Streptomyces clavuligerus: one gene and its partner. Each later gene encodes a partner of the first gene's protein in a complex. Links are inferred from orthologs where the notes say so. Each region holds a gene or a part of one and is shown on either strand. Other genes may lie near its edges. The genes, in order: nusB and rpsJ.

Region 1 (13,986 bases):
GCGGGTACAGCTGTTTCACCGACGGCCTTTGCGTGGTCCCACCACGGATTATTCCGGGGTACGGAGCGGGTACTCGCGCCCGGGGGCGTGTCCTTTCACGCCCCCGATGACCACCTTTTCACTCTTACGCGCCCCCGCGTTCGCCCTTCTGGCCGGACACCCCGTCGGCGGCGGAGACGGCCGCCCGGATCTCCTCGGCGAAACGCTCGGCGGACGCCCGCAGGGCCGCCGGGTCGGGGCCGTGCCGCAGCACCCCCCGGCTGACGCTGGGCACCACCTGGCCGACCGCCGCGCCGAAGACAGCGGGCAGATCCGCCGGGGTCGCGCCCTGCGCCCCGATCCCGGGGGCCAGCAGCGGACCGTTGATCGCCAGGTCGACCCCGGCGTCGCCCAGGGTGGCGCCGACGACCGCGCCCACCGAGCCCATCGGCTCCGCCCCGGCGTTCTCGGCCGCCATCCGGTCCAGCATCAGCTGGGCCAGCGCCCGCCCGTCGGCGGCGGTGGCGCGCTGCACCTCGGCGCCCTCCGGGTTGGAGGTGAGCGCGAGGACGAAGACCCCCGAGCCGGAGCGGGCGGCCAGGTCGAGCGCCGGGCGCAGCGAGCCGAAGCCGAGGTACGGCGAGACGGTGACCGCGTCCGAGAAGAGCGGGGAGCCCGGGTCCAGATAGGTGGCGGCGTACGCGGCCATCGTGGAGCCGATGTCGCCGCGCTTGGCGTCCATCAGCACCAGGGCGCCCGCCTGGCGGGCCTCGGCGACGGCGGTCTCCAGGACGGCGACGCCGCGCGAGCCGAAGCGCTCGAAGAACGCGGACTGCGGCTTGAGCACCGCGACCCGGTCGGCCAGCGCCTCCACGGTGGTGCGGGTGAACCGCTCCAGGCCCGCGACGGTGTCGTCCAGGCCCCAGTCGGTGAGCAGGGAGGGGTGGGGGTCGATGCCGACACAGAGCGGGCCACGGGTGTCCATGGCCGTGCGCAGCCGGGCGCCGAAGGGGATCACGCGGCGCTCTCCTCGGTGGTGGCGGAAGCGGTACGGGCCTCGCGGACCCCGGCGCCGACGGCCTCGGCGAGGGTGGCGTAGGGGCTGGCGGCCAGGCGCGCGGCGAGGCCCTTGTGGACGGCGCGGCACCAGAACGGGCCCTGGTAGATGAAGGCGCTGTAGCCCTGGACCAGGGTGGCCCCGGCGAGGATGCGCTGCCAGGCGTCCTCGGCGGTCTCGACGCCGCCGACGCCCACAAGGGTGATCCGGTCGCCCACCCGGGCGTACAGCCGCCGCAGGACCTCCAGGGAGCGCTCCTTGAGCGGGGCGCCGGAGAGGCCGCCGGTCTCGGCGGTCAGCTCCGCCGGGGAGGCGAGGCCCTCGCGGGAGATGGTGGTGTTGGTGGCGATGATGCCGTCGAGGCCGAGTTCCACGGCGAGGTCGGCGACGGCGTCGACGTCCTCGTCCGCGAGATCGGGGGCGATCTTGACGAGCAGGGGGACCCGGCGGGAGGTGACCGTGCGGTCGGCGGCCTCGCGCACGGCGGTGAGCAGCGGTCGCAGCGCCTCGGTGGCCTGGAGGTTCCGCAGCCCGGGGGTGTTGGGCGAGGAGACGTTGACCACGAGGTAGTCGGCGTGGGCGGCGAGCCGCTCGGTGGAGGTGACGTAGTCGGCGACCGCCTCCGCCTCGGGGACGACCTTGGTCTTGCCGATGTTGACGCCGACGACGCCCCGGAAGACCGGACGGCGCTCGGCGAGCCGCTGGGCGACGGCCGCGGAGCCCTCGTTGTTGAAGCCCATGCGGTTGATCAGGGCCCGGTCGGGGATCAGCCGGAACAGCCGCTTCCTGGGGTTGCCCGGCTGGGCCAGACCGGTGACGGTGCCGATCTCGACATGGTCGAAGCCGAGCATCGTCAGACCGTCGATGGCGACGGCGTTCTTGTCGAAGCCCGCGGCGAGCCCGAAGGGCCCGTGCATCCGCAGTCCGAGGGCCTCGGTGCGCAGCTCCCGGTGGCGGGGGGCGAGCACGGCGGCGATGTACGTCCGCAGGACGGGTACGGAGGCGGCGCGCTGAATCCAGCCGACGGCCAGGTGGTGGGCGCGCTCGGGGTCCATCCGCCGGAAGACGAGGTCGAAGAGAAGTCGGTACATGGTGGGGTCCTCATCAGGAGGGGGACACCGGTGTCCGGTGTCCCCCTCGGGTCGTCGTCCTAGTCGCGGCCGGCGGTCAGCCGCCGGGCGTGTTCCTGGAGGGAGCGGACGCCCACGTCGCCGCGGCCGAGCGCGTCGATGCCCTGGACGGCGGCGGCGAGCGCCTGGACCGTGGTGAGGCAGGGGACGGAGCGGGCCACGGCGGCGGTGCGGATGTCGTAGCCGTCGAGCCGGCCGCCGGTGCCGTACGGGGTGTTGACGATGAGGTCGACCTCGCCGTCGTGGACGAGCTGGACGATGGTCCGCTCGCCGTTCGGGCCCTCGCCCTCGCTGTGCTTGCGCACCACGGTGGCGTTGATGCCGTTGCGCTTGAGGACCTCGGCGGTGCCGGAGGTGGCCAGCAGCTCGAAGCCGTGGGCGACCAGCTCCCGCGCCGGGAAGATCATCGAGCGCTTGTCCCGGTTGGCGACGGAGATGAAGGCGCGGCCCTTGGTGGGCAGCGGGCCGTAGGCGCCCGCCTGCGACTTGGCGTAGGCGGTGCCGAAGACGGAGTCGATGCCCATGACCTCGCCGGTGGAGCGCATCTCCGGGCCGAGGATGGTGTCGACGCCCCGGCCGTGGATGTCCCGGAAGCGGGACCACGGCAGCACGGCCTCCTTGACGGAGATCGGCGCGTCCATGGGCAGGGTGCCGCCGTCGCCCTCCCGGGGGAGCAGCCCCTCGGCGCGCAGCTCGGCGATGGTGGCGCCGAGCGAGATCCGGGCGGCGGCCTTCGCCAGCGGCACGGCCGTGGCCTTGGAGGTGAAGGGCACGGTGCGGGAGGCGCGCGGGTTGGCCTCCAGGACATAGAGGATGTCCCCGGCCAGGGCGAACTGGATGTTGATCAGTCCGCGGACGCCGACGCCCCGGGCGATGGCCGCCGTGGAGGCGCGCAGCCGCTTGATGTCGAAGCCGCCCAGGGTGATGGGGGGCAGGGCACAGGCGGAGTCGCCGGAGTGGATACCGGCCTCCTCGATGTGCTCCATGACGCCGCCGAGGTACAGCTCCTCGCCGTCGTAGAGGGCGTCGACGTCGATCTCGATGGCGTCGTCGAGGAAGCGGTCGACGAGAACCGGCCGGTCGGGCGAGATCTCGGTGGACTCGGCGATGTACGACTGGAGGCGGGCCTCCTCGTACACGATCTCCATGCCGCGCCCGCCGAGGACGTAGGAGGGGCGGACGAGGACGGGGTAGCCGATCTCGTCGGCGATGGCCTTGGCCTCGGCGAAGGTGGTGGCGGTGCCGTGCTTGGGGGCGGGCAGCCCGGCCTCCTGGAGGACCCGGCCGAAGGCGCCGCGGTCCTCGGCGGCGTGGATGGCCTCGGGGGAGGTGCCGACGACCGGGACGCCGTTGTCCTTGAGCGCCTGGGCGAGGCCCAGCGGGGTCTGGCCGCCGAGCTGGACGATCACACCGGCGATCGGTCCCGCCTGCGCCTCGGCGTGCACGATCTCCAGGACGTCCTCCAGGGTGAGCGGCTCGAAGTAGAGCCGGTCGGAGGTGTCGTAGTCGGTGGAGACGGTCTCCGGGTTGCAGTTGACCATGACGGTCTCGTACCCGGCGTCGCTGAGCGCGAAGGAGGCGTGGACGCAGGAGTAGTCGAACTCGATGCCCTGGCCGATCCGGTTGGGGCCGGAGCCGAGGATGATCACCGCGGGCTTCTCGCGCGGGGCGACCTCGGTCTCCTCGTCGTACGAGGAGTAGAAGTACGGGGTGCGGGCGGCGAACTCGGCGGCGCAGGTGTCGACGGTCTTGTAGACGGGGCGGATGCCGAGCGCGTGCCGGACCTCGCGGACGACGTCCTCGCGCAGCCCGCGGATGCCCGCGATCTGGCTGTCGGAGAAGCCGTGGCGCTTGGCCTCGGCCAGCAGCTCGGGGGTGAGCTTCTCGGCGGCGGCCAGCTCGTCCGCGTACTCCTTGATCAGGAACATCTGGTCGACGAACCAGGGGTCGATCCGGGTGGCCTCGAAGACCTCCTCCGGGGTGGCCCCGGCACGGATGGCCAGCATCACCGTGTTGATCCGGCCGTCGGTGGGGCGGACGGCGGCGCGCAGCAGCTCGTCCTTGTCGCCGAGGTCGGCGGCGTCGCCGGAGAAGTCGAACTGGCTGCCCTTCTTCTCCAGGGAGCGCAGGGCCTTCTGGAGGGCCTCGGTGAAGTTGCGGCCGATGGCCATGGCCTCGCCCACCGACTTCATGGTGGTGGTGAGACCGGCGTCGGCGGAGGGGAACTTCTCGAAGGCGAAGCGGGGGGCCTTGACCACGACGTAGTCGAGCGTGGGCTCGAAGGAGGCCGGGGTCTGCTCGGTGATGTCGTTGGGGATCTCGTCCAGCGTGTAGCCGACGGCGAGCTTGGCGGCGATCTTGGCGATCGGGAAGCCGGTGGCCTTGGAGGCGAGTGCGGAGGAGCGGGAGACCCGGGGGTTCATCTCGATGACGATGATCCGGCCGTCGACCGGGTTCACGGCGAACTGGATGTTGCAGCCGCCGGTGTCGACGCCGACCTCGCGGATGATGGCGATGCCGATGTCGCGGAGGCGCTGGTACTCACGGTCCGTGAGGGTCATCGAGGGGGCGACGGTGATGGAGTCGCCGGTGTGGACGCCCATCGGGTCGAAGTTCTCGATGGAGCAGACGACGACGACATTGTCGTTCTTGTCGCGCATCAGCTCCAGCTCGTACTCCTTCCAGCCGAGGATGGACTCCTCCAGGAGGACCTCGGTGGTCGGGGAGAGCGTGAGGCCCTGGCCCGCGATGCGGCGCAGCTCGTCCTCGTCGTGGGCGAAGCCGGAGCCCGCGCCGCCCATGGTGAAGGAGGGGCGGACGACGACGGGGTAGCCGCCCAGGGTGTCGACGCCCGCGAGGACGTCGTCCATGGAGTGGCAGATGACGGAGCGGGCGGACTCGCCGTGGCCGGTCTTGCGGCGGACCTCCTCGACGACCTCCTTGAAGAGGTCGCGGTCCTCGCCCTTGTTGATCGCCGTCACATTGGCGCCGATCAGCTCGACACCGTACTGCTCCAGGACGCCGCGCTCATGGAGGGAGATGGCGGTGTTGAGGGCGGTCTGGCCGCCGAGGGTGGGCAGGAGCGTGTCGGGGCGCTCCTTGGCGATGATCTTCTCGACGAACTCGGGGGTGATCGGCTCGACGTAGGTGGCGTCGGCGATCTCCGGGTCGGTCATGATCGTGGCCGGGTTGGAGTTGACCAGGATGACCCGCAGCCCCTCGGCCTTGAGGACCCGGCACGCCTGGGTGCCGGAGTAGTCGAACTCGGCGGCCTGGCCGATGACGATCGGGCCGGAGCCGATGACCAGGACGGACTGGATGTCGGAGCGCTTAGGCACGCTGGTCCTCCATCAGGGAGACGAAGCGGTCGAACAGGTAGGCGGCGTCGTGGGGACCGGCCGCCGCCTCGGGGTGGTACTGGACACTGAAGGCGGGCCGGTCGAGGAGTTGGAGCCCCTCCACCACGTTGTCGTTGAGGCAGACGTGGGAGACCTTGACCCGGCCGAACGGGGTGTCGGAGACACGGTCGAGCGGGGCGTCCACGGCGAAGCCGTGGTTGTGGGCGGTGACCTCGACCTTGCCGGTGGAACGGTCCTGCACGGGCTGGTTGATGCCGCGGTGGCCGTACTTCAGCTTGTAGGTGCCGAAGCCGAGGGCCCGGCCCAGGAGCTGGTTGCCGAAGCAGATGCCGAAGAGCGGGGTCCCGCGCTCCAGCACCGCGCGGACCACGGTGAGGTCGGCGGTGGCCGGGTCGCCGGGGCCGTTGGAGAGGAAGACGCCGTCCGGCTGGACCGCGTACACGTCGTCCGCGGTGGCGGTGGCGGGCAGGACGTGCACCTCGATGCCGCGCTCGGCCATCCGGTGCGGGGTCATGCCCTTGATGCCGAGGTCGATGGCGGCGACGGTGAACCGCTTGGTCCCGATCGCCGGGACGACATAGGTCTCGGCGGTGGCGACCTCGGCGGAGAGGTCCGCGCCGGTCATCTCGGGGGCGCTGCGGACCCGGGAGAGCAGGCTCTGCTCGTCGGCGACGGCCTCGCCCGAGAAGATGCCGACGCGCATCGCGCCGCGCTCGCGCAGATGGCGGGTGAGGGCGCGGGTGTCGATCCCGCTGATGCCGACCACGCCCTGCGCGGCCAGCTCCTCGTCGAGGGTGTGCCTGGAGCGCCAGTTGGAGCGGACCCGCGAGGGGTCGCGCACCACATAGCCGGCGACCCAGATCCGCCGGGACTCGTCGTCCTCGTGGTTGACGCCCGTGTTGCCGATGTGGGGGGCGGTCATCACGACGACCTGGCGGTGGTAGGAGGGGTCGGTCAGGGTCTCCTGGTAGCCGGTCATACCGGTGTTGAAGACCGCTTCGCCGAAGGTCTCCCCCACAGCCCCGTAGGCACGGCCGCGGAAGGTGCGGCCGTCCTCCAGGACGAGAACGGCGGGGGCTGTGTTCTTCGCCGAGGCGATCCCCGGGGTGGAGGTCGTCATCGTGCGCCTTCCGTCATATCGGTCAGTTGGTTCAGGGTGGTGACCCACTCGGGGTGCACGGCCGCGGTGTCGGAGCGGAAACCGGAGTCGATCAGGGTGTCGCCGAGCTGCCAGGTGACGATCAGCAGACCGCCCTCGGGGAGGACCTTCCCGGCGATGCCCCGGTCGATCCGGGCGCCGCGCAGATCCCGGCGGGGGATGTGGAAGTCGTCGGCCCCGGGGCGGACCGCGGTCAGCCCTTCGTCGGTGAGGCTCAGCTCGACCCGGCTGCGGACGCCGAGGCCGTGGGCGACGATCCGGTCCAGCCACTGCCCGGCGGTGGTCGAGCCGTGGTAGCGGCCGGTCAGGGCCAGCCGTGCGGCGCCGGGGTCGGCGGGCGGGGCGGCCGGGGCGGGCAGCCCGGACTGGAGGGCTCCGCGCCACTTCCAGCCCTGGCGCATCAGCCACCAGACCAGGGCGATGAAGATCAGCAGTCCGACGACCCAGCCGATGCGGGCCGCCCAGTCGGTCACCTCCGCCGACTTCTGTTCGGCGGCGAGCGGGGCCGGGAGCCGGGTTGCGATATGGGTCAGTGATGTCACGCGAGTTTCCCGTCGAGTACCGTGGCGCGGCCCCGCAGGAAGGTGTGGGTGACGCGGCCCGGCAGCTCACGCCCCTGGTAGGGGGTGTTGCGGCTGCGGGAGGCGAAGCGGGCGGGGTCCACGGTCCCACGGTATGCCGGATCGACCAGGACCAGGTTGGCGGGCTCGCCCGCGGCCACGGGGCGGCCGTGCCCGGCGAGCCGGCCGATCCTCGCGGGGCGGAAGGACATCCGGTCGGCGACGCCCGCCCAGTCGAGCAGCCCGGTCTCGACCATCGTCTCCTGGACCACGCTGAGCGCGGTCTCCAGGCCGACCATGCCCATGGCCGCCGCGCCCCACTCGCAGTCCTTGTCCTCGTGCGGGTGGGGGGCGTGGTCGGTGGCCACGCAGTCGATGGTGCCGTCGGCGAGGGCCTCGCGCAGGGCCAGCACATCGGCCTCGGTGCGCAGCGGCGGGTTCACCTTGTAGACGGGGTTGTAGGTGCGGACCAGCTCGTCGGTGAGGAGGAGGTGGTGCGGGGTGACCTCGGCGGTGACGTTCCAGCCCTTGGACTTGGCCCAGCGGACGATCTCGACGGAGCCCGCCGTGGAGAGGTGGCAGACGTGCAGCCGGGAGCCGACGTGCGCGGCGAGCAGCACATCGCGGGCGATGATCGACTCCTCGGCGACGGCGGGCCAGCCGCCGAGACCCAGCTCGGCGGAGACGACGCCCTCGTTCATCTGGGCGCCCTCCGTGAGCCGGGGCTCCTGGGCGTGCTGGGCGATGACCCCGTCGAACGCCTTCACGTACTCCAGCGCCCGGCGCATGATCACGGCGTCGTCGACGCACTTGCCGTCGTCGGAGAAGACCTTCACCCCGGCGGCGGAGTCGTGCATGGCGCCCAGCTCGGCCAGGTGCTTGCCCTCCAGGCCCACGGTGACGGCGCCGACCGGCTGGACGTCGCAGTAGCCGGACTCCTTGCCGAGCCGGTAGACCTGCTCGACCACACCGGCGGTGTCGGCGACGGGGTGGGTGTTGGCCATGGCGTGGACGGCGGTGTAGCCGCCGACGGCCGCGGCGCGGGTGCCGGTGAGGACGGTCTCGGAGTCCTCGCGGCCGGGCTCGCGCAGATGGGTGTGGAGGTCCACCAGGCCGGGCAGCAGGATCTGGCCCTCCGCCTCGACGACCTGGGCGCCCTCGGCGCTCAGACCGGTGCCGACCCGGGTCACGGCCGCGCCCTCGATCAGGACGTCCTGCGCGGCGCCGCCGAGTACCTTCGCACCACGGATAAGGATCGTGCTCATGGTCAGTGGTTCTCCTGGGTCCGTGCGGGGGTGGGGGTGGCGGCGGACTCGTAGCCGCCCATCAGCAGATAGAGGACGGCCATCCGGGTGGAGACGCCGTTGGCGACCTGTTCGACCGCCGTGCAGCGGTCCGAGTCGGCGACCTCGGCGGTGATCTCCATACCCCGGTTCATCGGGCCGGGGTGCATCACGACGGCGTGTTCGGGCATCCGGGCCATCCGGTCGCCGTCGAGTCCGTAGCGGCGGGAGTACTCGCGCTCGGTGGGGAAGAAGGCGGCGTTCATGCGCTCGCGCTGGACCCGGAGCATCATCACGGCGTCGGACTTGGCGAGCACCGCGTCCAGGTCGTAGGAGACCTCGCAGGGCCAGCGCTCGACCCCGATGGGGAGCAGGGTCGGCGGGGCGACCAGGGTGACCTCGGCGCCGAGGGTGTGCAGCAGCAGGACGTTGGAGCGGGCGACCCGGCTGTGCAGGATGTCGCCGACGATGGTGATCCGGCGTCCGGCCAGGTCGCGCCCGATACCGGCGTCCCGTCCGACCAGCCTGCGGCGCACGGTGAAGGCGTCGAGCAGGGCCTGGGTGGGGTGCTCGTGGGTGCCGTCACCGGCGTTGACGACGGCGCCGTCGATCCAGCCGGAGTTCGCCAGCCGGTAGGGCGCGCCGGAGGCGTGGTGGCGGATGACGACGGCGTCGGCGCCCATCGCCTCCAGGGTGAGCGCGGTGTCCTTCAGGGACTCGCCCTTCGACACCGACGACCCCTTGGCGGAGAAGTTGATGACGTCGGCGGAGAGCCGCTTGGCGGCGGCCTCGAAGGAGATCCGGGTCCGGGTCGAGTCCTCGAAGAAGAGGTTGACGACGGTACGGCCGCGGAGGGTGGGCAGTTTCTTGATCGGCCGGTCGGCGACCCGGGCCATCTCCTCGGCGGTGTCGAGGATGAGGACGGCGTCGTCACGGGTCAGATCGGCGGCCGAGATGAGGTGGCGCTTCATCGGAGGGCTCCGAGGGGTCCGGGGTTCGGGAGGGCTCAGGGGGCGGTGGCGCGCGGTGCCGGGGCGGCGGCCGTGCGGGGCCGGGTGCCGGTGGACCGGTTTCCGGGGCGGATGGCCCCGGGGCGCACGGGTGCGCGGAGGTCGCCGGCGGGCGGAGGGAGGGCCTGGGGCGGGCTACTGCCCGGCGGCCGGGGCGTTCTCGCGCACCCCGAGCAGCACGGTGTCGCGGCCGTCCTCCTCGGAGAGCTGGACCCGGACCGTCTCGCGGAGCGACGTGGGCAGGTTCTTGCCCACGTAGTCGGCGCGGATGGGCAGCTCGCGGTGGCCCCGGTCGACGAGGACGGCGAGCTGTACGGCACGGGGGCGGCCGATGTCGCCGAGCGCGTCGAGGGCGGCGCGGATGGTGCGGCCGGAGAAGAGCACGTCGTCGACGAGGACGACCAGTCGGCCGTCGATGCCGTCACCGGGGATCTCGGTCCGGCCCAGCGCCCGGGCGGGCCGCAGCCGCAGATCGTCCCGGTACATGGTGATGTCGAGCGAGCCGACCGGCATGGCGCGGCCGGTGATCTCCTCCAGCTTGGCGGCGAGCCTGCGGGCGAGGAAGACGCCGCGGGTCGGGATGCCGAGGAGCACCACGTCGTCGGCGCCCTTGGCGCGCTCGACGATCTCGTGGGCGATCCGGGTCAGAACCCGGGCGATGTCGGGCGCCTCAAGAACGGGGCGGGCCGCATCGGAGTTGTGTGTGTCCATACGAGAAGGACCTCCTTCTCCGCCTCACGGGACGGATCTTAAAGGACGTCTGATGTGCGTCATTACCGTACCAGGGGCCGGAGGGGGCCGTGCACCGGGCCGGTCCGGGCGGGCGTACGGGGCCGCTCCGGGGGTGGCGCGAGGGCGGGGCGGGAGCCGGGCAAGGAGCCGTGGACAAGGAGCGCGGACAAGGAGTGTGGGCAAGGGAGCGGGCAGGGGGCGGGCAGGGACGAAAACGAGCCGGGGAACGGGCCCCGGCGTCGTACCGATCATGACAAGTTACCGGTCCGGCCCACCCGGCTTGACGCATCCAAGTAACTCTGCGTAACCTCACAGTGAGTTACCAGCCGCGCGGCCGAGCCGTACGGCGTCACCTCGTCACAGCGTCCGGGGAGCCATATGTCCAGCGAATACGCAAAACAGCTCGGGGCCAAGCTCCGCGCCATCCGCACCCAGCAGGGGCTGTCCCTCCACGGCGTGGAAGAGAAGTCCCAGGGCCGCTGGAAGGCCGTGGTGGTCGGTTCGTACGAGCGCGGCGACCGCGCCGTGACCGTCCAGCGACTGGCCGAGCTGGCCGATTTCTATGGGGTCCCGGTGCAGGAGCTGCTGCCGGGGACGACCCCGGGCGGAGCCGCCGAGCCGCCGCCGAAGCTGGTGCTCGACCTGGAGCGCCTGGCCCATGTCCCGGCCGAGAAGGCGGGCCCGCTCCAGCGCTACGCCGCCACGATCCAGTCCCAGCGCGGTGACTACAACGGCAAGGTGCTCTCGATCCGCCAGGACGACCTGCGCACACTCGCCGTCATCTACGACCAGTCGCCGTCGGTGCTGACCGAGCAGCTCATCAGCTGGGGTGTGCTCGACGCGGACGCGCGTCGCGCCGTCAGCCACGAGGAGAGCTGAGGCAGCCGCCTTTCCGCTCACTCCGCGCCTCCGCCGCTGGCGCGTCCGTTCCGTCCCCCGAGGCCCGAGCCGTTCGGGAGGGTCGAGGAGAAACGTCACGGCGATATCGGCACAGCAGGAGGGCGGGCCCCCCGGGAGGGGCCCGCCCTCCTGTCGTTTCCGGCGGAGTGCCCCATGGCGGGAGCCGTGTGCCGCTGGAGGCACCGGGGGCACAGAAGGCGCGTGAGACGCCCGGCAGCGCTCCGGTGGAGGGTCGGAGCGGCCCCGGCCCCACCGTGCGCCTCCGGTGCGCCAGAGGCCCCGGAAGGGGCAATTCCGGAACCTGTGCTCCCCCGGCGCACAGCACTCGGGCCCGGGTCCGACGACTGCGGAAGTCGTCGGACCCGGGCCCGGGTGTCGAACCGGCCCGCCGCTACGCGCGGCGCAGGCTCGGCTTGAGGTCCTTGAAACGGCCGAGGAGACCGTTCACGAACGCGGGCGACTCGTCGGTGGAGAACTCCTTCGCGAGCTCCACCGCCTCGTCGATCACGACCGCGTCCGGCGTCCCGTCCACCCACACCAGTTCATAGGTGCCCAGCCGCAGGATGTTGCGGTCCACGACCGGCATCCGGTCCAGGTCCCAGCCCTCGGCGTAGGTCGCGATCAGCTCGTCGATCCGGGGCGCGTACTGCGCGTACCCCTCGACCAGCTCCATCGTGTACTCGCTGACCGGAGGCTGCCGGGTGTCGGTCCGCGAGTGCCGAATCCAGTCGGCGAGGACGGTCTGCACGGAGACATCGCGCTGGTCGGCCTCGAAGAGGATCTGGAAGGCGCGCTTACGGGCCTTGTTGCGGGCGGCCACGGTTAGCTGTTCACCCGGCTGAGGTAGTCGCCGGAGCGGGTGTCGACCTTGATCTTCTCACCGGTGGTGATGAAGAGCGGGACCTGGACGGTGTAGCCGGTCTCCAGCTTGGCGGGCTTGGTGCCACCGGTGGAGCGGTCGCCCTGGACGCCCGGCTCGGTCTCCGCGATGACCAGCTCGACGGCGGCGGGCAGCTCGACGTAGAGCACCTCGCCCTCGTGCGTGGCGACGGTGGCGGTGAAGCCCTCGATCAGGAAGTTCGCGGCGTCGCCGACGGACGGGCGGGAGACGTGCAGCTGGTCGTAGGTCTGCATGTCCATGAAGACGAAGTAGTCGCCGTCCATGTACGAGAACTGCATGTCGCGGCGGTCGACGGTGGCCGTCTCGACCTTCACGCCGGCGTTGAACGTCTTGTCGACGATCTTGCCGGACAGCACGTTCTTGAGCTTGGTGCGCACGAAAGCCGGGCCCTTGCCGGGCTTGACGTGCTGGAACTCGACGACGGACCACAGCTGGCCGTTGTCGAGCTTGAGCACCATGCCGTTCTTGAGGTCGTTCGTGGAAGCCACGGTTGCGGAATCTCCTGGACTGACGCTGGTGGACGGCCGAGGGCTGCGGGCCGCGCCTCAGAGCGCGAGCAGTTCCTTGGTCGTGATGGTGAGTAGCTCGGGTCCGCCGTCCGCCTCCTGGCGCACGACGAGCGTGTCATCGATCCGGACCCCGCCCCGGCCCGGGAGGTGGACCCCCGGTTCGACGGTGACCGGCACACAAGCGTCCAGTTTACCCATGGCGGCCGGAGCCAACTGCGGGTCCTCGTCGATTTCCAGGCCGACACCGTGTCCGGTGAGCGGGGCGAGGCCCTCGCCATGGCCCGCCGCGTCCAGGATCTGGCGTGCCGCGCGGTCCACATCGCGGCACGCGGCGCCCGGTGCCAGGGCCTCACGGGCGGCCCGCTGCGCGGCGAAGACAAGATCGTACAGTTCGATCTGCCACTGGGCCGGGGAGGTGCCGATGACAAAGGTACGGCCGATCTCACACCGGTAGCCCCGGTAGTCCGCGCCCACGCAGACGGAGAGGAAGTCGCCCTCCTCGACCCTGCGGTCCGTGGGGTGGTGTCCCCGGCGGCCGGAGTTCGGTCCGGTGGCCACGGAGGTGGGGAACGCGGGGCCGTCCGCGCCGTGGTCGATCAGACGGCGTTCCAGCTCCAGGGCGAGATGGCGTTCGGTGCGGCCGACGAGGATCGACTCCAGCAGCTCCCCGAGGGCCTGGTCGGTGATCTCCGCGGCGATCCGCAGACAGGCGATCTCCTCCTCGTCCTTGACCACGCGGAGCTGCTCGACCGCGAGACCGAGGTCGGCGAGGCGCATCCGGGGCGCGACGGAGCGGACCGCGCGGTGGCGGGAGACGGTGAGGTGGTGCTCCTCGACGGCGAGCGAGGCGCCGCCGGCGGTGCGGGCGAGATCGGCGGCGGCGACGGCGGGGTCGCCGGAGGCGGTGGGCAGCACGGTCAGGCGCAGCCGCTCGTCGGGGCGGCCCTCGCGGGTGTCGCCCGTGGGCTCCCGGGGGCAGAGCAGGACGTCCTCGGCCGGGCCGAGGAGCAGGACCGCGCCACGGGGGGCGCCGCCGGCGAGGTAGCGGACGTTGGCGGGCCGGGAGACGAGGGCGCCGGCGGTGCCGGTGGCCGCGTATCGCTCGCGCAGGCGGTTGCGGCGGACGCCATACACCTCAGACATGTCCTGAGCGTACGAGCGCCCCCGCGCCGGGGCCCGCCGGGACGTCCGACCGGGTTTCTTCCCGCACCGGGTGCGGCAGCCTTCTCCCTCCCACCGGGCGGGAGCGTGCCCGCTTCCGGCACCGGGTGGGCCGTCTGCCCGTGGTGGGGGGTGCAGGGTCGTCCCCACCCCGTGTGGGCCGGGGCCGCCCCTACTCCCACCGGGCGGGAGTATGCCCACGTCCCGCACGGGGGCCCGTCTCCCCGTGGTGGGGCCCCTGGCCGG
Region 2 (14,639 bases), 3.3 Mb from region 1 along the record:
GCGCAGGAGGCCATGCAGTTCGGCATCCTGGCGGGCTACGAGATGACGGGCGTGCGCGTCACGCTCCTCGACGGCGCCTTCCACGAGGTCGACTCCTCCGAGCTCGCCTTCAAGATCGCCGGTTCGCAGGCGTTCAAGGAGGCCGCCCGCAAGGCGTCCCCCGTCATCCTTGAGCCGATGATGGCCGTCGAGGTCGTCACGCCCGAGGACTACATGGGTGACGTCATCGGCGACATCAACTCCCGCCGTGGCCAGATCCAGGCCATGGAGGAGCGCAGCGGCGCCCGTGTCGTCAAGGGCCTCGTGCCGCTGTCGGAGATGTTCGGCTACGTCGGCGACCTCCGCAGCAAGACCTCGGGTCGCGCAAGCTACTCGATGCAGTTCGACTCCTACGCCGAGGTTCCGCGGAACGTCGCCGAGGAGATCATCGCGAAGGCCAAGGGCGAGTAACTCACCCGAGTGCACGCTTTAGGCTTGTCACCGGAGCCCGACGGGGCATTCCCTCCCAGACCGGGATGGAATGCCCCTGGGACCCGGCATCCCAGCAAAGATCACCTGGCGCCGATGAGTAAGGCGTACAGAACCACTCCCCAGGAGGACCCCAGTGGCGAAGGCGAAGTTCGAGCGGACTAAGCCGCACGTCAACATCGGCACCATCGGTCACATCGACCACGGTAAGACGACCCTCACGGCCGCCATTACCAAGGTGCTGCACGACGCGTACCCGGACCTGAACGAGGCTTCGGCGTTCGACCAGATCGACAAGGCTCCTGAGGAGCGCCAGCGCGGTATCACCATCTCCATCGCGCACGTCGAGTACCAGACGGAGTCGCGTCACTACGCGCACGTCGACTGCCCGGGTCACGCGGACTACATCAAGAACATGATCACCGGTGCCGCGCAGATGGACGGCGCCATCCTCGTGGTCGCCGCCACCGACGGCCCGATGCCGCAGACCAAGGAGCACGTGCTCCTGGCCCGCCAGGTCGGCGTTCCGTACATCGTCGTCGCCCTGAACAAGGCCGACATGGTGGACGACGAGGAGATCCTGGAGCTCGTCGAGCTCGAGGTCCGTGAGCTCCTCTCCGAGTACGAGTTCCCGGGCGACGACCTGCCGGTCGTCCGCGTCTCCGCGCTGAAGGCGCTGGAGGGCGACAAGGAGTGGGGCCAGTCGGTCCTGAACCTGATGGCCGCCGTCGACGAGGCGATCCCGCAGCCCGAGCGTGACGTCGACAAGCCGTTCCTGATGCCGATCGAGGACGTCTTCACGATCACCGGTCGTGGCACCGTCGTCACCGGTCGTATCGAGCGTGGTGTCCTCAAGGTCAACGAGACCGTCGACATCGTCGGCATCAAGACCGAGAAGACCACCACCACGGTCACCGGCATCGAGATGTTCCGCAAGCTGCTCGACGAGGGCCAGGCCGGTGAGAACGTCGGTCTGCTCCTCCGTGGCATCAAGCGCGAGGACGTCGAGCGCGGCCAGGTCATCATCAAGCCGGGCTCGGTCACCCCGCACACCGAGTTCGAGGCCCAGGCCTACATCCTGTCGAAGGACGAGGGTGGCCGTCACACCCCGTTCTTCAACAACTACCGCCCGCAGTTCTACTTCCGTACCACGGACGTGACCGGCGTCGTGACCCTCCCCGAGGGCACCGAGATGGTCATGCCGGGCGACAACACCTCCATGACCGTCGCGCTGATCCAGCCGGTCGCCATGGAGGAGGGCCTGAAGTTCGCCATCCGTGAGGGTGGCCGGACCGTGGGCGCCGGCCAGGTCGTCAAGATCACCAAGTGATCGCCTGACGCTCTGACCCGGTAGCTCCCAGCGAGCCGCCGTACGAAGGGCCCCGCACCGTTCACCGGTGCGGGGCCCTTTCGTCTGCCCTCTGCCCTCTGCCGTACGCCGTCCGCCGTCCTCGGACGGCGGACGGATCTGCTCAGACGCTGCCCGTGCGCCGCACCGGGGCCGTGCCGTTCTTCGGGTGCCAGACGAGAAAGGGCCGCGCGTCCGCCCCGAGAGCGACGGCGGTGGGGCCGTAGTGGCAGTCCAGCAGGGTGGGGTCGGACAGCGCCCGGACTCCCGCCGAACGGTTCACCGTCCGGCCGGACGAGGACAGCCGCATCCCGCCCCGCAGCCCCCGGTCGAGCAGGACGGCGCCCGTACGGGTGCGGACCGCGCCGACCGGGCCGTACCCGGGGAGCCCGCCGCCGGGCAGCGGGGTGCCGTCGAGGCCGACCGCGGTCAGCTCCGCCGCCGCCGGCGCGCGGTAGTAGAGCCCCACCCCGCCGTCCCGGTCGGGGAGCGCGGTGACCGGCCCGCCGGGCGGCGGCAGCGGGCCCCCGGGGCGGAGGGCCACCGGCTCCCCGGGGGCCCGCTGCCCCCAGTGCGCCACACCGTCCCGGCCCGCGGCGAAGACCTGGACCCGCCCCCGCGCGTCCACCACCGCGCTGAGCCCGTCCTGGATCTCCGGACCGCCGAGGCGCCGCCAGGGGCCCCAGCTTCCGTCGGCCGCCCGCACCCGGGTGCTGAGCTGCTTGTCGGCGTCGCGCACGAAGAGGTGGACCCGGCCGTCCGGCGCGGCCACCGCCACCGGGACCCCGATCCGCCGGCCCCGGTCGTCGCTGTGCTCCGGGTTGCCGAGGCCCGTCCAGGGCAGGAAGTCGCCGCCCGCGCGCCGCTGCTCCAGCAGCACGATCTCGCGTCGGTTGGGCGCCCCCCGCCCGCCGAGCGCGGCGAACCGCAGCCCGAAGAGGAGCTGGCGTCCGTCCTTGAGGACCGCGGCGCCCAGCGCGGGCGCCAGCGGGCCGCCGCCCAGGTCGTCCGGGGCGCCCCAGGTGCCGCTGCCGGGCGCGGTCTCCCGCCAGCGCACCGCGCGCAGCCCCAGCACCCCGTAGGCGGCGAGCCGCTTGTCCGGCTGCACGGTGACGGCCGGGCGGGGCCCGGGGTAGCGGTGGTGGGTGGAGCGCACCCAGCCCTTCTTGTTCCGGAGCGGCCGGGTCCCGCCGACGCTGTAGTCGCCGCAGCCCGCGTCGTTGCCGCACTGCCAGCCGGGGTCACCGCCGTAGGGGACGAGGTGCGCCGCCTTCTCCTGGAGGACCCGCGGCGGGAGGTTCTTGGGCCAGTGGCGGTTGTAGTAGCCGCGGAAGGCGTTCACGACGAAGCCGGGCACCTGCCCGCCGTCCTCGGTCGCCCGGGCCACCCAGCGCACCATCGCCGCCCAGCTGAAGCAGGCCACGGCGGTGTGGTCGCCGTGGTCGGAGTAGCCGCGCTGCTCGCTGTCCAGACGGCGGGTCCGCTCGTCGCTGTGCTGGATGTCCGGGTCCGGGTCCAGGGTCTGGATCACGGTGGGCCGGTACTGCTCCATCAGCCCGACGAGGACGTCGATCAGCTCGTCGTACGCGTACGGGACGGTCTTCCGCAGCGGGGAGCCCTCGGCGATCACGGTCTGCACCTCGACCGCGCGGTCGTGCCAGAGGCTGGGGAGCGCCATCCAGCGGCGGCGGGTGTGCATGGGCAGATTGAGGAAGATCAGCTCGACCCGGCGGTGGCCGTTGGTGAGGGTGTTGATCTCGGCCAGCCGGTCCCGGCGCAGTGCGGTGACGCCCCGGGTCCACTCGGTGAACTTGTCCAGCCCGAGGAGGGAGGCGTACGCCTGCCGCAGCCCCTGGTGGCGGGCGGAGGAGTAGGCGCGGGTGTCCGGGGCCGGCTCCTGCCCCCCGGGGACGCGGTTCTTCCCGGTGTGCTCCCCGGCGGAGACATAGACGCAGACCAGGGGGGTCCCGGAGTCGAGCATCCGCTGGGTGTCCGGGTTCATGAAGTACAGATCGTCGTCCGGGTGGGCGAGGATCTGCATCAGCTGGGCCCGCCGGGAGCTGGCGATCGGCATACCGGGCGCGGGGTCGGCCGCAGGTATCGGCCGCTGCGGGTCGGGAACCGTGCAGCCGGTGGCGACGCCCGCGCCGAGCAGGCCCGCCGCGGTCACGAGGGCGCGGCGCCGGGGCCCGCGCCGGGGGGTGTCCGCCCCGGCACCGGACTCCGGCTCGGATATCCGGGCAGCCCGAACCAGGGCATGCGAGGGTGCTCTCTTCACTTGGCCGTGCGCTCCGTCCGCTTCCCCCGCAGCGGGCGGCCTGCGGCCCTGGCTGCGTTACATGGTGGTACTGGCGCGAACCGCTGGTCAGGCGGGGTCGCGCAGAATGAGACGGATTATCGTCACACAGGGTTGCCCGAGCGGTGAACTCTTGTTCAAAAACACGGTGATAACGCACGTGGGAGGGGACGGGAGGCGAGCGGAGGGTAACGCTCCGTCGTGATGGCGGGCGATGGCGGGCGACGGCGGGCGACGGCCGAGGGGTCACCGTGCGTACAGCCGGGGAGGTGCCGGAGTGCAGTCGGGGCGCGGCCGGGGAGGTGCAGGGGGGGCGGCCGGGGAGTCGCCCGGGAGCCGTCGGGGAAGCCGTCCGAGGGGCTGGACGATCACTCGGTGATCCGTCCGCGGACGGCGGGGGAGCGGTCCGGGGAGCCGGAGCCGAGGCGATCTTTCCGGCGATCTTCGCGCGATGCGCCGTGCCGTCTGCGTGAACCCCCGTGACCTGGGGTACTCTCTACGGCTCGATTGGCCAGCGCGCCATCCCGTATGGCAGACTGTGCGGGTTGCTCGGTTGAGTGCCGATGCTGCGCGCCTCCCGCCGGGAGGACCGGAAGCGAGTCCCACAGTACTCGTCGCCCCATCTGCCGTACGGCAGCGCTGAGGCGGACGTACGGGAATCTTCCGGGAAGTGTCAGCGGGGTGCAGACCAGGCACTCGGTGGGTGCTTTTCCCCCGATGCGCGGGCCGGACCCGCGCCCCCTTGGTTGGGATGTCCCCTGGGACATCTGCGTAGAGGGAGCGCGACACGCCCGACCGCGTGGGTCGGAGAAAAGCGCAGGACCCCCCGAGTTCCAGAGCGTTCACTAGAGACAGGACTACTGAGTAGCCATGGCGGGACAGAAGATCCGCATCCGGCTCAAGGCCTACGACCACGAGGTCATCGACTCCTCGGCGAAGAAGATCGTCGAGACGGTGACCCGCACTGGTGCGTCGGTCGCGGGCCCGGTGCCGCTGCCCACTGAGAAGAACGTGTACTGCGTCATCAAGTCGCCGCACAAGTACAAGGACTCGCGCGAGCACTTCGAGATGCGCACGCACAAGCGCCTGATCGACATCCTCGACCCGACGCCCAAGACCGTTGACTCGCTGATGCGCCTGGACCTTCCGGCCGGCGTTGACATCGAGATCAAGCTCTGAGAGGCACGGAGAAGATGGCTAAGCAGATCAAGGGCGTCCTGGGCGAGAAGCTCGGCATGACCCAGGTCTGGGACGAGAACAACCGTGTCGTCCCGGTGACCGTCGTCAAGGCCGGGCCCTGTGTTGTCACCCAGGTCCGTACCAATGACGTCGACGGCTATGAGTCGGTCCAGATCGCCTTCGGCGAGATCGACCCGCGCAAGGTGAACAAGCCCCTCAAGGGCCACTTCGCCAAGGCCGACGTGACCCCGCGCCGCCACCTGGTGGAGCTCCGTACCTCCGACGCCAGCGAGTACACGCTCGGCCAGGAGATCACGGCTGCCGTGTTCGAGTCCGGCGTCAAGGTTGACGTCACGGGCAAGAGCAAGGGCAAGGGCTTCGCCGGTGTCATGAAGCGCCACAACTTCCGTGGTCTGGGTGCCGGTCACGGTACGCAGCGCAAGCACCGCTCTCCCGGTTCCATCGGTGGCTGCGCCACCCCGGGCCGTGTGTTCAAGGGCCTCCGCATGGCGGGCCGTATGGGCAACGAGCGGGTCACCACCCAGAACCTGACCGTTCACGCCGTTGACGCGGAGAAGGGCCTGCTGCTCATCAAGGGCGCGGTTCCTGGTCCGAACGGCGGCCTGGTCCTGGTCCGCACTGCGGCCAAGGGGGCCTGAGGACTATGAGCACCATTGACATTCTGTCGCCCGCGGGTGACAAGACCGGGACCGTCGAGCTCCCGGCCGAGATCTTCGACGCCAAGGTCAGCGTTCCGCTGATCCACCAGGTCGTCGTCGCGCAGCTGGCCGCTGCCCGCCAGGGCACGCACAAGGTCAAGACGCGTGGCGAGGTCCGTGGTGGTGGCAAGAAGCCCTACCGCCAGAAGGGCACCGGCCGCGCCCGCCAGGGTTCGACCCGCGCTCCGCAGTTCGCCGGCGGTGGCGTTGTGCACGGCCCCGTGCCGCGCGACTACTCGCAGCGCACCCCCAAGAAGATGAAGGCCGCCGCCCTGCGCGGTGCCCTCACCGACCGGGCCCGCAACGCGCGTATCCACGTCGTCACCGGCGTGGTCGAGGGTGGCATCTCCACCAAGGCCGCCCGGACGCTGTTCGGCAAGATCTCGGAGCGCAAGAACCTGCTCCTGGTCGTCGAGCGCTCCGACGAGGCCGCGTGGCTGTCCGCCCGCAACCTGCCCCAGGTGCACATCCTGGAGCCGGGCCAGCTGAACACGTACGACGTGATCCGCTCCGAGGACGTGGTCTTCACTCAGGCCGCCTTCGAGACCTTCGTGTCTGGCCCCCAGGCCAACGAGACCGAAGGGAACGACGCCTGATGACCGACAACGCTCAGGTCACCGTTACCAGCAAGACCTTCTCGGACCCGCACGACATTCTCGTCAAGCCGGTTGTCTCCGAGAAGAGCTACGCGCTGCTGGACGAGAACAAGTACACGTTCGTCGTCGACCCGCGTGCCAACAAGACCCAGATCAAGCAGGCCATTGAGAAGGTCTTCTCGGTCAAGGTCACCGGGGTCAACACGATCAACCGCCAGGGCAAGCGCAAGCGCACCCGCACCGGTTTCGGCAAGCGCGCCAACACGAAGCGCGCCATCGTGACCCTCGCCGAGGGCGACCGTATCGACATCTTCGGCCAGGCCTCCTGACGGAGCGCCCTGGTCCGAATATCGGACGAGGACTGAGAAATGGGTATCCGCAAGTACAAGCCGACGACTCCGGGCCGTCGTGGCTCCAGCGTCGCCGACTTCGTCGAGATCACGCGGTCCACGCCGGAGAAGTCGCTGGTCCGCCCCCTGCACAGCAAGGGCGGCCGTAACAACACCGGTCGTGTGACCGTCCGCCACCAGGGCGGTGGCCACAAGCGCGCCTACCGTGTGATCGACTTCCGTCGTCACGACAAGGACGGCGTGCCGGCGAAGGTCGCTCACATCGAGTACGACCCGAACCGCACCGCGCGCATCGCGCTGCTCCACTACGCGGACGGCGAGAAGCGCTACATCATCGCGCCGCGTGGCCTGTCGCAGGGTGACCGCGTCGAGAACGGCCCCGGGGCCGACATCAAGCCGGGCAACAACCTGGCGCTGCGCAACATCCCGGTCGGTACGACCATCCACGCCATCGAGCTGCGGCCCGGCGGCGGCGCGAAGTTCGCCCGCTCCGCGGGTGCCTCCGTGCAGCTGCTGGCGAAGGAGGGCTCCATGGCCCACCTGCGCATGCCGTCCGGTGAGATCCGTCTGGTCGACGTCCGCTGCCGCGCCACCATCGGCGAGGTCGGCAACGCCGAGCAGTCGAACATCAACTGGGGCAAGGCCGGCCGCCTGCGCTGGAAGGGCGTCCGCCCGACCGTCCGCGGTGTCGCGATGAACCCGGTTGACCACCCGCACGGTGGTGGTGAGGGCAAGACCTCCGGTGGTCGCCACCCGGTCAGCCCGTGGGGTCAGAAGGAGGGTCGTACGCGTTCTCCCAAGAAGGCGAGCAACAAGTACATCGTCCGCCGCCGCAAGACGAACAAGAAGCGCTAGGAGCGGGTTTAGATGCCGCGCAGTCTCAAGAAGGGGCCCTTCGTCGACGACCACCTGATCAAGAAGGTGGACGTACAGAACGAGGCAGGCACCAAGAACGTCATCAAGACCTGGTCCCGTCGCTCGATGATCGTCCCGGCCATGCTGGGCCACACGATCGCGGTGCACAACGGCAAGACCCACGTTCCGGTGTTCGTCACCGAGTCGATGGTCGGCCACAAGCTCGGCGAGTTCTCGCCGACTCGCACCTTCCGCGGCCACGTCAAGGACGACCGGAAGTCGAAGCGCCGCTAATCGCGGGGTGGAACGACTATGACGAACGTGTCAGACACTGAAGGGACAACCATGGAAGCCAGGGCCCAGGCGCGGTACATCCGCGTCACGCCCATGAAGGCCCGCCGCGTGGTGGACCTCATCCGTGGCATGGACGCCACGGAGGCTCAGGCGGTCCTGCGTTTCGCCCCGCAGGCCGCGAGCGTGCCGGTTGGCAAGGTGCTGGACAGCGCCATCGCCAACGCCGCGCACAACTACGACCACACGGACGCCTCCACGCTGGTCATCAGCGAGGCGTACGTGGACGAGGGCCCGACCCTGAAGCGGTTCCGTCCGCGTGCCCAGGGCCGTGCCTACCGGATCCGTAAGCGGACCAGCCACATCACCGTGGTCGTCAGCAGCAAGGAAGGAACCCGGTAATGGGCCAGAAGGTTAACCCGCACGGGTTCCGGCTCGGCATCACCACGGACTTCAAGTCCCGCTGGTACGCCGACAAGCTGTACAAGGACTACGTCAAGGAAGACGTCGCCATCCGTCGGATGCTGACGTCCGGCATGGAGCGCGCCGGTATCTCGAAGGTTGAGATCGAGCGCACCCGTGACCGTGTCCGCGTGGACATCCACACCGCTCGCCCGGGCATTGTCATCGGTCGCCGTGGCGCCGAGGCCGACAAGATCCGTGGCCAGCTGGAGAAGCTGACCGGCAAGCAGGTCCAGCTCAACATCCTTGAGGTCAAGAACCCCGAGGTGGACGCTCAGCTGGTGGCCCAGGCCGTCGCCGAGCAGCTCTCCTCGCGCGTCTCCTTCCGCCGTGCCATGCGCAAGAGCATGCAGTCGGCGATGAAGGCGGGCGCCAAGGGCATCAAGATCCAGTGTGGTGGCCGTCTCGGCGGCGCCGAGATGTCCCGCTCGGAGTTCTACCGCGAGGGCCGTGTGCCGCTGCACACGCTCCGCGCGAACGTCGAGTACGGCTTCTTCGAGGCCAAGACGACCTTCGGCCGCATCGGTGTGAAGGTCTGGATCTACAAGGGCGATGTCAAGAACATCGCCGAGGTCCGCGCCGAGAACGCCGCCGCCCGCGCCGGCAACCGTCCGGCCCGTGGCGGTTCCGACCGCCCGGCCGGCCGCGGTGGCCGCGGTGGCGAGCGTGGCGGTCGCGGTCGCAAGCCGCAGCAGAGCGCCGCTGCCGAGGCCCCCAAGGCCGAGGCCGCTGCCGCTGCTCCGGCTGAGAGCACCGGAACGGAGGCCTGACCGACATGCTGATCCCCCGTAGGGTCAAGCACCGTAAGCAGCACCACCCGAAGCGCAGTGGCATGGCCAAGGGTGGTACGCAGGTTGCGTTCGGCGAGTACGGCATTCAGGCCCTTACTCCGGCGTACGTGACCAACCGCCAGATCGAGGCGGCCCGTATCGCGATGACCCGCCACATCAAGCGTGGCGGCAAGGTCTGGATCAACATCTACCCGGACCGTCCCCTGACGAAGAAGCCCGCCGAGACCCGCATGGGTTCCGGTAAGGGTTCGCCGGAATGGTGGATCGCGAACGTCAAGCCCGGTCGCGTGATGTTCGAGCTGTCCTACCCGAACGAGAAGACTGCGCGTGAGGCCCTCACTCGTGCAGCCCACAAGCTGCCGATGAAGTGCCGGATCGTCAAGCGCGAGGCAGGTGAAGCGTGATGTCGACCGGTACCAAGGCGTCGGAGCTGCGCGAGCTGGGCAACGAGGAGCTTGTCAACAAGCTCCGCGAGGCCAAGGAAGAGCTGTTCAACCTCCGCTTCCAGGCGGCGACGGGCCAGCTCGAAAACCACGGTCGGCTCAAGGCCGTCCGTAAGGACATCGCCCGGATCTACACCCTGATGCGCGAGCGCGAGCTGGGCATCGAGACGGTGGAGAGCGCCTGATGAGCGAGAACAACGTGACTGAAGAGACCAAGGCCGAGCGCGGCTTCCGCAAGACCCGCGAGGGTCTGGTCGTCAGCGACAAGATGGACAAGACCGTCGTCGTCGCCGTCGAGGACCGCGTCAAGCACGCTCTGTACGGCAAGGTCATCCGTCGTACGAACAAGCTCAAGGCCCACGACGAGCAGAACGCTGCGGGCGTCGGCGACCGTGTCCTCCTCATGGAGACCCGGCCGCTGTCCGCGACGAAGCGCTGGCGCGTCGTCGAGATCCTCGAGAAGGCCAAGTAATCGCTTGAAGGGGTAACCCTTCGAGTTCAGTTCCGCCAGGCTCCGGGGGGCCGCTCAGCGGCCCCCCGGGGAACCGGCAGACAAACAGGAGATAGACGTGATCCAGCAGGAGTCGCGACTTCGGGTCGCCGACAACACTGGTGCCAAGGAGATCCTTTGCATCCGTGTTCTCGGTGGTTCGGGTCGCCGCTACGCGGGCATCGGTGACGTCATCGTCGCCACCGTCAAGGACGCGATCCCCGGTGGCAACGTGAAGAAGGGTGACGTCGTCAAGGCGGTCATCGTTCGCACCGTCAAGGAGCGCCGCCGCCAGGACGGCTCGTACATCCGCTTCGACGAGAACGCCGCCGTCATTCTGAAGAACGACGGCGACCCTCGCGGCACCCGTATCTTCGGCCCCGTCGGCCGTGAGCTGCGCGAGAAGAAGTTCATGAAGATCATCTCGCTCGCGCCGGAGGTGCTGTAAGCATGAAGATCAAGAAGGGCGACCTGGTACAGGTCATCACCGGCAAGGACAAGGGCAAGCAGGGCAAGGTCATCGCGGCCTTCCCCCGCGAGGACCGGGTCCTGGTCGAGGGTGTCAACCGGGTCAAGAAGCACACCAAGGCCGGTCCGACCGCGCGCGGTTCGCAGTCCGGCGGGATCATCACCACTGAGGCCCCGATTCACGTGAGCAACGTTCAGCTCGTCGTGGAGAAGGACGGCAACAAGGTCGTGACCCGCGTCGGTTACCGCTTCGACGACGAGGGCAACAAGATCCGCGTTGCCAAGCGGACGGGTGAGGACATCTGATGGCTACCACCACCACTCCGCGTCTCAAGACGAAGTACCGCAACGAGATCAAGGACAAGCTGCGCGAGGAGTTCTCGTACGAGAACGTCATGCAGATCCCCGGTCTCGTCAAGATCGTGGTCAACATGGGTGTGGGCGACGCCGCCCGCGACTCCAAGCTGATCGAGGGTGCCATCAAGGACCTCACCACGATCACCGGCCAGAAGCCGGCCGTCACCAAGGCCCGTAAGTCCATCGCGCAGTTCAAGCTGCGCGAGGGCCAGCCGATCGGTGCACACGTCACGCTCCGTGGCGACCGCATGTGGGAGTTCCTGGACCGCACCCTGTCGCTGGCGCTGCCGCGCATCCGCGACTTCCGTGGTCTGTCCCCCAAGCAGTTCGACGGCCGTGGCAACTACACCTTCGGTCTCACCGAGCAGGTCATGTTCCACGAGATCGACCAGGACAAGATCGACCGCGTCCGGGGTATGGACATCACCGTGGTGACCACGGCGACCAACGACGCTGAGGGCCGCGCGCTCCTTCGTCACCTCGGCTTCCCGTTCAAGGAGGCGTGAGCCGTGGCGAAGAAGGCTCTCATTGCCAAGGCGGCCCGCAAGCCCAAGTTCGGCGTGCGTGCTTACACGCGCTGCCAGCGCTGCGGTCGTCCCCACTCCGTGTACCGCAAGTTCGGCCTCTGCCGTGTGTGCCTTCGTGAGATGGCTCACCGTGGCGAGCTGCCGGGCGTGACCAAGAGCTCCTGGTAAAACCCGCTTTTCGGGTTCTACCGGACGCTCTCGGTAAGCAGAGGGTCGGCGGGGGCCCAGCACTCCATGGCTTAGGCTAGGAGGGTTGGGCGTCCGCCGCCCGTACGACTTACTACGCCGTAGGTCCCCGCGCCGCACCCGTCCCGCCCCTGTGTGGGGAGAGGGATGGCGCATACAGGAAACCCCGGCGAGAGAGGCCGAAGGCCAATTCATGACCATGACTGATCCGATCGCAGACATGTTGACGCGTCTGCGGAACGCGAACTCGGCGTACCACGACACCGTGGCGATGCCGCACAGCAAGATCAAGTCGCACATCGCGGAGATCCTCCAGCAGGAGGGCTTCATCAGCGGCTGGAAGGTCGAGGACGCCGAGGTCGGCAAGAACCTCGTCCTTGAGCTCAAGTTCGGTCCGAACCGTGAGCGCTCCATCGCGGGCATCAAGCGGATCTCGAAGCCGGGTCTGCGCGTTTACGCGAAGTCCACCAACCTGCCCAAGGTTCTGGGCGGCCTCGGCGTGGCGATCATCTCCACGTCCCACGGGCTGCTCACCGGCCAGCAGGCACAGAAGAAGGGCGTGGGTGGGGAAGTCCTCGCCTACGTCTGGTAGTCGGGAACGGAGGAAAAGCCAATGTCGCGTATCGGCAAGCTCCCCATCCAGGTTCCCGCCGGTGTGGACGTCACCATCGACGGCCGCACGGTCGAGGTGAAGGGCCCGAAGGGCACCCTCACCCACACCGTTGCCGCGCCGATCGAGATCGCCAAGGGCGAGGACGGCGTTCTCAACGTCACCCGTCCCAACGACGAGCGTCAGAACAAGGCCCTGCACGGCCTGTCCCGCACGCTGGTGGCGAACATGATCACCGGTGTGACCCAGGGGTACACCAAGGCGCTCGAAATCAGCGGTGTCGGTTACCGCGTCGCCGCGAAGGGCTCCAACCTGGAGTTCCAGCTCGGCTACAGCCACTCGATCACGGTGGAGGCCCCCGAGGGGATCTCCTTCAAGGTCGAGTCGCCGACCAAGTTCTCGGTCGAGGGCATCGACAAGCAGAAGGTCGGCGAGGTCGCCGCGAACATCCGCAAGCTGCGCAAGCCCGACCCGTACAAGGCCAAGGGCGTGAAGTACGCGGGCGAGGTCATCCGCCGCAAGGTCGGAAAGGCGGGTAAGTAAGCCATGGCATACGGTGTGAAGATCGCTAAGGGTGACGCGTACAAGCGCGCCGCCATCAAGCGCCGGCACATTCGCATCCGCAAGCGTGTCAATGGCACGGCGGAGCGTCCCCGTCTGGTGGTGACGCGTTCCAACCGTCACATCGTCGCGCAGGTCATCGACGACATCGCGGGCCACACGCTCGCGTCGGCGTCGACCCTGGACAGCTCGATCCGCGGTGGCGAGGGCGACAAGAGCGCCCACGCCAAGCAGGTCGGCGCCCTGGTCGCCGAGCGCGCCAAGGCCGCCGGTGTCGAGGCCGTCGTGTTCGACCGTGGTGGTAACCAGTACGCCGGGCGCATCGCCGCCCTGGCGGACGCCGCCCGCGAGGCCGGGCTCAAGTTCTGAGCCGCCGTTCGCGCTAGCGACTTTATGTCGCTGCGTAGCTAGCGGAAAAAGAGAGAGGTAATTCCAATGGCTGGACCCCAGCGCCGCGGCAGCGGTGCCGGTGGCGGCGAGCGGCGGGACCGGAAGGGTCGGGACGGTGGCGCTGCTGCCGCCGAGAAGACCGCTTACGTTGAGCGCGTCGTCGCGATCAACCGCGTCGCCAAGGTTGTGAAGGGTGGTCGTCGCTTCAGCTTTACCGCGCTGGTCGTGGTGGGCGATGGTGACGGCACCGTGGGTGTCGGTTACGGCAAGGCCAAGGAGGTGCCGGCCGCCATCGCCAAGGGTGTGGAGGAGGCCAAGAAGCACTTCTTCAAGGTCCCCCGTATCCAGGGCACCATCCCCCACCCCATCCAGGGTGAGAAGGCTGCGGGCGTCGTCCTGCTCAAGCCCGCCACCCCGGGTACCGGTGTTATCGCCGGTGGTCCGGTGCGCGCCGTTCTGGAGTGCGCCGGTATCCACGACATCCTGTCGAAGTCGCTCGGCTCCGACAACGCGATCAACATCGTGCACGCGACCGTGGAGGCCCTGAAGGGTCTCCAGCGTCCCGAGGAGATCGCGGCCCGCCGCGGTCTGCCGCTGGAGGACGTCGCCCCCGCGGCTCTGCTGCGTGCTCGTGCGGGAGCGGGTGCCTGATGCCCCGCCTCAAGATCACGCAGACGAAGTCGTACATCGGCAGTAAGCAGAACCACCGCGACACCCTGCGTTCGCTCGGCCTCAAGCGGCTGAACGACGTGGTTGTCAAGGAGGACCGTCCCGAGTTCCGCGGCATGGTGCACACCGTCCGCCACCTCGTCACGGTCGAGGAGGTCGACTGACATGGCGGAGAACAACCCGCTGCGCCTCCACAACCTCGCCCCCGCCCCGGGTGCCAAGACCGCCAAGACCCGTGTGGGTCGTGGTGAGGCGTCCAAGGGTAAGACCGCAGGTCGTGGAACCAAGGGCACCAAGGCCCGCTACCAGGTTCCGGAGCGCTTCGAGGGTGGGCAGATGCCCCTCCACATGCGCCTCCCGAAGCTGAAGGGCTTCAACAACCCCTTCCGCACCGAGTACCAGGTGGTCAACCTGGACAAGCTGGCCGCGCTCTACCCGCAGGGTGGCGAGGTCACGGTGGCCGATCTGGTCGCCAAGGGTGCGGTTCGCAAGAACCACCTCGTCAAGGTCCTGGGCCAGGGCGAGATCTCCGTGGCGCTGCAGGTGACGGTCGACGCCGTCTCCGGCTCCGCCAAGGAGAAGA

What was found.
Region 2: the proteins of nusB (region 1) and rpsJ are in contact, whole or in part, in a solved structure (PDB 3D3B), measured with the Escherichia coli proteins. The link is inferred for Streptomyces clavuligerus from one-to-one orthologs.

The regions. Positions count from the first base shown.
Region 1 is NZ_CP027858.1:5,822,760-5,836,745, reverse strand. Bases 10,276-13,233 are described here. They hold nusB (transcription antitermination factor NusB), read right to left. Parts: upstream 11,990-13,233; coding sequence 11,561-11,989; downstream 10,276-11,560. Other genes in these bases: CRV15_RS24630 (aminopeptidase P family protein), read right to left, coding at 12,616-13,233; efp (elongation factor P), read right to left, coding at 11,992-12,558; bldD (transcriptional regulator BldD), read left to right, coding at 10,648-11,148. Also shown: pyrF (orotidine-5'-phosphate decarboxylase), read right to left, coding at 125-997; CRV15_RS24680 (quinone-dependent dihydroorotate dehydrogenase), read right to left, coding at 994-2,127; carB (carbamoyl-phosphate synthase large subunit), read right to left, coding at 2,187-5,504; carA (glutamine-hydrolyzing carbamoyl-phosphate synthase small subunit), read right to left, coding at 5,497-6,645; CRV15_RS24665 (PH-like domain-containing protein), read right to left, coding at 6,642-7,226; CRV15_RS24660 (dihydroorotase), read right to left, coding at 7,223-8,509; CRV15_RS24655 (aspartate carbamoyltransferase catalytic subunit), read right to left, coding at 8,512-9,498; bifunctional pyr operon transcriptional regulator/uracil phosphoribosyltransferase PyrR, read right to left, coding at 9,673-10,248; more of CRV15_RS24630, read right to left, coding at 13,234-13,722. UniProt on the Escherichia coli protein: Part of the processive rRNA transcription and antitermination complex (rrnTAC). The complex forms an RNA-chaperone ring around the RNA exit tunnel of RNA polymerase (RNAP).
Region 2 is NZ_CP027858.1:2,505,145-2,519,783, reverse strand. What follows is about bases 3,824-6,636. They hold rpsJ (30S ribosomal protein S10), read left to right. Parts: upstream 3,824-4,982; coding sequence 4,983-5,291; downstream 5,292-6,636. Other genes in these bases: rplW (50S ribosomal protein L23), read left to right, coding at 6,606-6,636; rplD (50S ribosomal protein L4), read left to right, coding at 5,956-6,606; rplC (50S ribosomal protein L3), read left to right, coding at 5,306-5,950; CRV15_RS10295 (PIG-L family deacetylase), read right to left, coding at 3,824-4,094. Outside these bases: fusA (elongation factor G), read left to right, coding at 1-450; tuf (elongation factor Tu), read left to right, coding at 605-1,798; more of CRV15_RS10295, read right to left, coding at 1,941-3,823; more of rplW, read left to right, coding at 6,637-6,935; rplB (50S ribosomal protein L2), read left to right, coding at 6,975-7,811; rpsS (30S ribosomal protein S19), read left to right, coding at 7,824-8,105; rplV (50S ribosomal protein L22), read left to right, coding at 8,157-8,504; rpsC (30S ribosomal protein S3), read left to right, coding at 8,504-9,334; rplP (50S ribosomal protein L16), read left to right, coding at 9,340-9,759; rpmC (50S ribosomal protein L29), read left to right, coding at 9,759-9,983; rpsQ (30S ribosomal protein S17), read left to right, coding at 9,983-10,270; rplN (50S ribosomal protein L14), read left to right, coding at 10,368-10,736; rplX (50S ribosomal protein L24), read left to right, coding at 10,739-11,062; rplE (50S ribosomal protein L5), read left to right, coding at 11,062-11,619; CRV15_RS10220 (type Z 30S ribosomal protein S14), read left to right, coding at 11,623-11,808; rpsH (30S ribosomal protein S8), read left to right, coding at 12,020-12,418; and 5 more genes. UniProt on the Escherichia coli protein: Involved in the binding of tRNA to the ribosomes. Part of the processive rRNA transcription and antitermination complex (rrnTAC). The complex forms an RNA-chaperone ring around the RNA exit tunnel of RNA polymerase (RNAP).